Regions from separate parts of the Radiobacillus sp. PE A8.2 genome, predicted to be linked through region 3. Evidence: riboswitches for the same ligand, from Rfam matches in the RefSeq annotation. Region 3 holds a riboswitch; each other region holds the start of a gene.
What was found. Region 3 has a riboswitch for thiamine pyrophosphate ahead of thiW (energy coupling factor transporter S component ThiW). Riboswitches for the same ligand answer to the same signal wherever they lie in the genome.
Positions count from the first base shown of each region.

Region 1: another riboswitch for thiamine pyrophosphate. It lies ahead of tenA (thiaminase II); the one in region 3 lies ahead of thiW (energy coupling factor transporter S component ThiW).
Region 2: another riboswitch for thiamine pyrophosphate. It lies ahead of thiD (bifunctional hydroxymethylpyrimidine kinase/phosphomethylpyrimidine kinase); the one in region 3 lies ahead of thiW (energy coupling factor transporter S component ThiW).

Region 1 covers NZ_JBJGXI010000012.1:88,571-90,842, forward strand. Annotated here, with positions in the region: gene ACI6MV_RS08735 (hypothetical protein) at 99-575, shown strand; gene ACI6MV_RS08740 (hypothetical protein) at 812-967, shown strand; TPP riboswitch at 1,086-1,207, shown strand; gene tenA (thiaminase II) at 1,313-1,975, shown strand.
Region 2 covers NZ_JBJGXI010000038.1:12,791-15,062, forward strand. Annotated here, with positions in the region: gene thiM (hydroxyethylthiazole kinase) at 1-621, opposite strand, end outside; gene thiD (bifunctional hydroxymethylpyrimidine kinase/phosphomethylpyrimidine kinase) at 618-1,445, opposite strand; TPP riboswitch at 1,556-1,658, opposite strand; gene splB (spore photoproduct lyase) at 1,762-2,272, opposite strand, start outside.
Region 3 covers NZ_JBJGXI010000016.1:23,286-25,557, reverse strand. Annotated here, with positions in the region: gene ACI6MV_RS10300 (DMT family transporter) at 1-368, shown strand, start outside; gene thiW (energy coupling factor transporter S component ThiW) at 433-933, opposite strand; TPP riboswitch at 1,008-1,121, opposite strand; gene ACI6MV_RS10290 (ring-cleaving dioxygenase) at 1,309-2,272, shown strand, end outside.

The DNA.
Region 1 (2,272 bases), on a different contig from region 3:
TATTTTTTACAATTAAGTGGGATACTAAACTTGATAAAGCTAAATAAAAAAACAGTCATCAATGTTTGATTGTTAATGACAGATGAAAGGTCTTTACGATGATAAAATACAAACCAAAAAAGCATGAAGCTTTATTGTGGAGTATTGCTTTACCAGGTTTTGGTCAAATACTAAACGGTCAGTTTTTAAAGGGAATAGTATTCATCTTTTTAGAATTTCTTGTTAACGTGCAGAGCAATTTTAACTTAGCAATTGTATACTCATTTACAGGAGAAATAATCAAAGCCATTGAAGTAACTGATTATCAATGGCTGATGTTTTACCCTTGTTTATATATGTTTGCCATGTGGGATGCTTATCGAGATGCTGAGGGAGAGATGAACAGTTTAAGTTATCTTCCTTTTGTATTTGGCGCTTATTTTTTAACAGTAGGATTAATTTTTTCTGCGAAGATAAAAATATTTGATCATTTGATTGGTCCTGTTTTCTTACCAATGTTGTTCTTAGTACTCGGTCTATGCATTGGACTATTGATTAAACTATTGGTTGCAAAAGTACAAGTTAAAGACGGATAAATTTTTGAGCTCAAATAATGATGAGAGCTCATTTTTTTATGATTTAATTCTTTTAAAAAGAACAATTCACCCCTCTTATGATTAAGATAAAATTAGAGCAAATAGATAATTATTAAAGAAACTAAATGAATTTTAAAGAATTTCTAATTTAACCTTTACTTTTTAGCTATATTTGGTATTATATAGATGCATTCATTAATATATGAAGAAATTTTGGAAGAAAGGGGATAGTAAAGATGTTATTTTCACTTTACGTGGTATCCTTAACTGTTTTGTTGACGTTTCTTGTATTGTCGTTCGTTGAAAAGCTTGAAAGATTCTTCACGCGCAAGAAAAAATTTCGTGCTAACAACAAGCAAGTGCAACCTGCAGTGTTAGCTTTTCATAAATAATCACTCCAATTGATTGAGCCTTTTGACATACTGATCAAGAGGCTTTTTATTATCGGTTCCGTTTGACAACATTTGTACGCATGTTATGATAAGCTTCAAAGCACAATTTAATAGTACTATTTTCCGCTAGGGGTGCCTTATGCAGCATATTGCAATTAAAGGTTGAGATTAAAGTGTTACTTTAAGACCCTTAGAACCTGATCTGGTCAAACCAGCGTAGGGAAGTGGAGTAGGGAATAGCTGTCTATTTGACTCTGTTTCATTACGTCTCCACTTTCTATCTCAGTAGGAAGTGTTTTTGTTTGTCAATAAATGATTACAAACACAAAAAAGGAGATGAATAAAATGAAATTTTCACAGCTTTTAAGAGAAGAAACGAAGGACATTTGGAAAGCAAGCTTTAACCATCCGTTTGTAAAAGGAATCGGTGACGGCACATTAGCGGTTGAGTGTTTTCGTCATTATGTAATGCAAGATTCTTATTATTTATCCCATTTTGCAAGAGTACAAGCATTAGGTGCAGCAAAGGCAAAAGATCTACATACAACGAACAGATTAGCTGCACATGCTCAAGGCACATATGAAGCCGAACTAGGATTACATAGAAAATTTTCGGAGTTGCTTGGCATCACGGAGGAGGAGCAAGAGAACTTTGTTGCCACTCCAACCGCTTACGCTTACACTTCACATTTGTATCGCGCTGCCTATAATGGTCATTTAGGTGATATCATTGCTGCGATTTTACCTTGCTATTGGATTTATTATGAAATTGGTGAGCGATTAAAAGAACATACACCCGAAGAACCGATATATAAAGAATGGATCGCCGCTTACGGCGGAGAATGGTTTAGGACATTAGTGGAAGAACAGATTGCAAGATTAGATGAAATTGCAGAAACGGTAACCGATGAAGATCGTGATCGTATGAAACAACACTTTATTATAAGTAGTCAGTACGAGTATGGTTTTTGGGAAATGGGCTATAGTTTGGAAAAGTGGCCGTTTTAATATTGAGTGGATAACAAAAAAGTCAGTACATACTGGCTTTTTGTTATTTTTTTGTAATTCCACATACCTACGATACGTTGCGTGCGGACAACAATCACTATTATTTTACTTTAATTCAATGGGTTGTTTTTAGCAGATAGGGTCTCTCCAGGACGGGCAAATTATCAAAACGGTAATTTGGGACAAAAAGTGCGCTTCTGGCCGCTTAATCTTGTTAATTCCAACCTCCACTCATTCACTCCTATCACAAAAATTCGGAACGATATGCTCCAACTCAGACATAGTATTCAGAACAGC
Region 2 (2,272 bases), on a different contig from region 3:
ACCGATAGCTAGAAAAGCAGCAATCACAGAAGTTAACAAACAACCTACGCCTGTGACGGTTGTTTGTAATTGGTGCCCATTTTCCACTATATAACTTGTGAAGCCATCTGTAATAACATCTTGTTTTCCAGTCACTGCAATAGGGACATTAAGTTTACGGGAGGCTTGATGCGCAATCGCTACATGGTCTCCTGGCGATACAGCGTCAACACCCTTCATCTTCATATCAACCCCTGCTAGAAAACTAATTTCTCCGAGATTTCCTCGAATAAGAGAAACTTGTACGTTTTCTAAAATGTTTTGTGCGGCATCTACTCGAAATCTAGTTGCACCGATGCCTACTGGGTCCAAAACAACAGGGATACCTTTTTTATTTGCAGCTTTACCGGCTATGATCATTGCTTCAAGCTGTAGTGAGGTCAATGTACCCATGTTTAATACTAGTGCATCCGCATGCTGCACCATCTCAGCAACCTCTTCTACAGCGTTAGCCATCACCGGTGCAGCACCGACCGCATACAATCCATTAGCTGTAAAATTGCTAACGACTTGATTTGTAATGTTATGTACCAACGGCTTTTTGGTTCGAAGCTGATCTATCAAAGAAGCATTCTTGATCATTCTTCTCTTCCTTTCACCTGATTTGGTAGCCCTTTTAACCGATATCCCCAATGATTAGTTGGACCATTGCCTTTACCAACACCTAGCGAATATTGGATGGCATCAGTAATAAATTTTTTCCCAATTGTTACAGCTTTCGCAATCGATTTTCCTTTGGCAAGTTCTGCTGTAATAACTGCCGAGAACGTACAGCCTGTTCCATGCGTATGCTTCGTCTCTGTGCGAGCAGACTTATAATAATGAAAATCTTGTTTATCGTATAGCACGTCAATCGCTTCTCCGGATAGATGACCACCCTTAACGACAGCCGCTTTCGCCCCAAGCTCATTAACAATAACCTTGGCAGCACGTTTTGCATCGTCGATATTATCAATTTTAAAATCTACTAATATTTCTGCTTCCGGGATATTTGGTGTAACAACCGTAGCTAATGGCACTAACATATCTCTAATTACTTTCCGCGATGGTTCTTCCATTAAAGCATGGCCACTTTTGGCTACCATTACTGGGTCAATTACATAATCTACGGATTTGTCTTTCAAAAAATCTGCCAGCATTTCCATCATTTCAATTGTTGCAATCATGCCTGTTTTAACTGCATCTGGCTCGATATCATTAAATACCGCATGCAATTGCTTTTCAATAAAAGAAACGGGTAGATTATAAATTGCATCAACACCTAGTGTGTTTTGTGCCACTATAGAAGTGACAACACTCATACCGTAAACTTCTCTTTCCTGAAATGTTTTTAAATCTGCCTGTATACCAGCTCCTCCTGTAGGATCTGTTCCAGCAATCGTTAGTGCAGTAGTTATCTGGTTCATTTATCTATTCTCCTCCCTTTAAGTCAGAACTTTAAAGCGTTTTTCCCCATACAAAAAACCGCTACCAAGAAACTGGAGCGGTTTAAAATGAACCATTGATCATTCATATATAATTTCCTGCTCCACTTTCCTACGCTGGTATTAACCAGTTCAGGTTCTAAGGGACAAAGGAATTCTCCTTATCTCAGCCGTACAGCGCCCCTAGCGGATGTATAACTATTCCATTTGTTTCAATAAACCATGTTTTAGAATAGTTGTCAAATGAGGCAATACCATTCACAGTAAAAATCAGTATGATGAAATTGACTAAAATCTCTCAAGTAAAATATTCAACTTTTGCTTCTGGAAAGAGCGTCGCTAATTTGCTTTGAATGGTGTCTTTGATTTGCTCTTGTTCATTATCAGTATAAACGTATTTACCAATCCCGTATCTTCCCCATTTATATTTTCTTTTGGACTCATCCAATTCCAGCTTTGACATCGGGTAATTTTTTTGAATAACTCGTTTTGCTGGTTTTGTAAAACGGTGCTGGATCAATTCGAACGTTAAATCCTTTTTAGCGAATGCAGGTAACTCCGCTTCCAGTTTATCAAGCATTTCGGTATAGCCTTCCTGCCATCCCTCATGCAAATAGATAGGCGCAATGATAAAACCTAGCGGATAGCCCGCCTCAGCAACCTTGATTGCCGCTTCAATTCGTTCATCAAGCCTGGACGTTCCTGGTTCAAAATACTTTATCATGTAATTATCATTAATACTAAAGCGAAACCTTGTACGCCCTTGATGATCTGCATCCAGCAAGTGATCAACGTGAGCAAATTTCGTT
Region 3 (2,272 bases):
CTGGAGTTTCTGTTGTCGTGTTATTACCTATTGTAGGGATCGAATGGGTAGTGACCGGGGTACCTGCATTTTCGGCTTCTAGTCATATGATCGGATTTTTGTATTTAGGAATTTTCCCGTCATTTATTGCGTTAGTTTTTTATAATCGAGCCGTTGATTTATTAAGTGCATCACAGGCTTCTGTATTTTTAAATTTTCTTCCAGTCGTTACGATGCTTGGAGCCTACCTTTGGTTAGGTGAAACGATCACTGTAATGCAAATAATCGGTACATTTATCGTAATTACTGGTGTTATATTGACAACACAATTCCGTGTGAATCGCGGGAAAGTTGATAAGGTTGAATCAGGTCTACGTGAATCTGGGTAAGGTCTGAACTAGAAAACGCATGGATGTTTATACATCCATGCGTTTTCAGTAGGATTTTCATAAATTATGATCGTAGCTCTTTCGGAACCATATTTTCTAGGTTTACACGGTTTAACACCAATACACCAATAACAGCTCCTAAAGCACTACTAGCTAAAAAGCTAGGAATAAATCCAAGTGCCCCGTAAGAAGTTCCCATTAACACATTGGCGTATGGGACAGAGAACAGTGCGCCGATGATACCTGTACCAATCATTTCACCGGTTGCAGCCATATATTTCTTTTTTGTCCAACGATACAAATATCCTGCTAATAGTGCGCCAATCATACCACCTGGGAATGCAAGCAAAGTTCCTAAGCCTAATAAGTTCCGTAGTAATCCAATCGTAAAAGCGATAGTCACTGCTGGAATTGGTCCTAACACTACGGCTGCCATAACATTGACCGCGTGTTGAATCGGATAGACCTTTGCGACACCAATCTGAAATCCAAGAATTGATGATCCGATAACTCCGATTGCTACAAAAATTGCCATTGTCGTTAATAATCTTGTGTTGTTCCTCATAAATAGCTCCCCCTAAATAAAAATAAAAAAACCAGATCCATGACAAGCAGGACCTGGTTTATAACCAAATAGTATGATTTTCCGTACTACTTCCCTCCGCTGGTACGAGCCAGATCAGGTCCTTAGAGTTAAAAAGCATTGTGCTCTTCTCTCAGCCTACACATCCATAGGCACCCCTAGTAGTTTCTATTCAATTGATTAATTTCACTATAGCATAGGGAAGAAAAAAGGTAAACAGACTAAAAGTAAAGCAATTATCTTGAAATCGAGATAATTACCAACTATAATAATTTACATAAAATATATGTGACGCTTTGTTGAATGAATTTACACAAATCAGCTTAATCTAAATAAATAAATAAAGGAGTGTGTAGGATGGAACTAAAGGGTATACATCATGTGTCATCCATTACCGCTGTTGCAAAGGATAATTATGATTTTTATACGAAAGTACTAGGCATGCGTTTGGTGAAAAAATCTGTTAATCAAGACGATACGAGTATGTATCATTTATTTTATGCAGATGAGGTTGGTAATCCAGGTACAGATTTAACGTTCTTTGAAATCCCGAGAGCAGGACACACATATGAAGGAAATAATAGTATCTCCTTTACAGCTCTTCGTGTAGCGAACGATGAGGCGTTGGATTTTTGGAAAAGCAGGTTAGCGGATCATAATGTCAAGCATGAAGCGATAACAGAGGAATTTGGTAGAAAAGTCCTTCACTTTACAGATCACGAGGGTCAGCGACTAGTACTCGTTTCTGATCAAAATAACAAAGGCGTGGCCGGTGGTACACCGTGGGATAAGGCGCCAGTTCCGCAAAACAAAGGAATTATTGGTCTAGGTCCGGTTAGGCTCACTGTGCCGAATCCAGAGCCTACTGTAAAAGTACTAACCGAGATCATGGGTTTTAGACATGCTGGAAGTTATCCTGCCTTTGTCGAGGGTCAGCCTAATATTGAAGTATATGAAACAGGTGAAGGCGGCACTGGTGCAGAGGTGCATATTGAGCACAGAACAGATTTGCCAAAGGAAAAACCTGGCCGTGGCAGTGTGCACCATGTAGCTTTTCGAGTACATGACGAACAGGAGTTATCAGCTTGGAGAGATATAATCAGACAAAACCGGATGCCGAATTCAGGTCTGGTGGATCGCTATTATTTCCAATCGCTGTATTTTAGAGAGCCCAATGGGATATTGTTCGAATTAGCAACAGATGGACCTGGTTTTGCTACAGATGAAGATGTTGAACACTTAGGTGAAACTGTTGCATTACCGCCATTTTTTGAAGATAAACGTGCACAAATTGAAGCGAAATTAAAACCGTTAGATACGA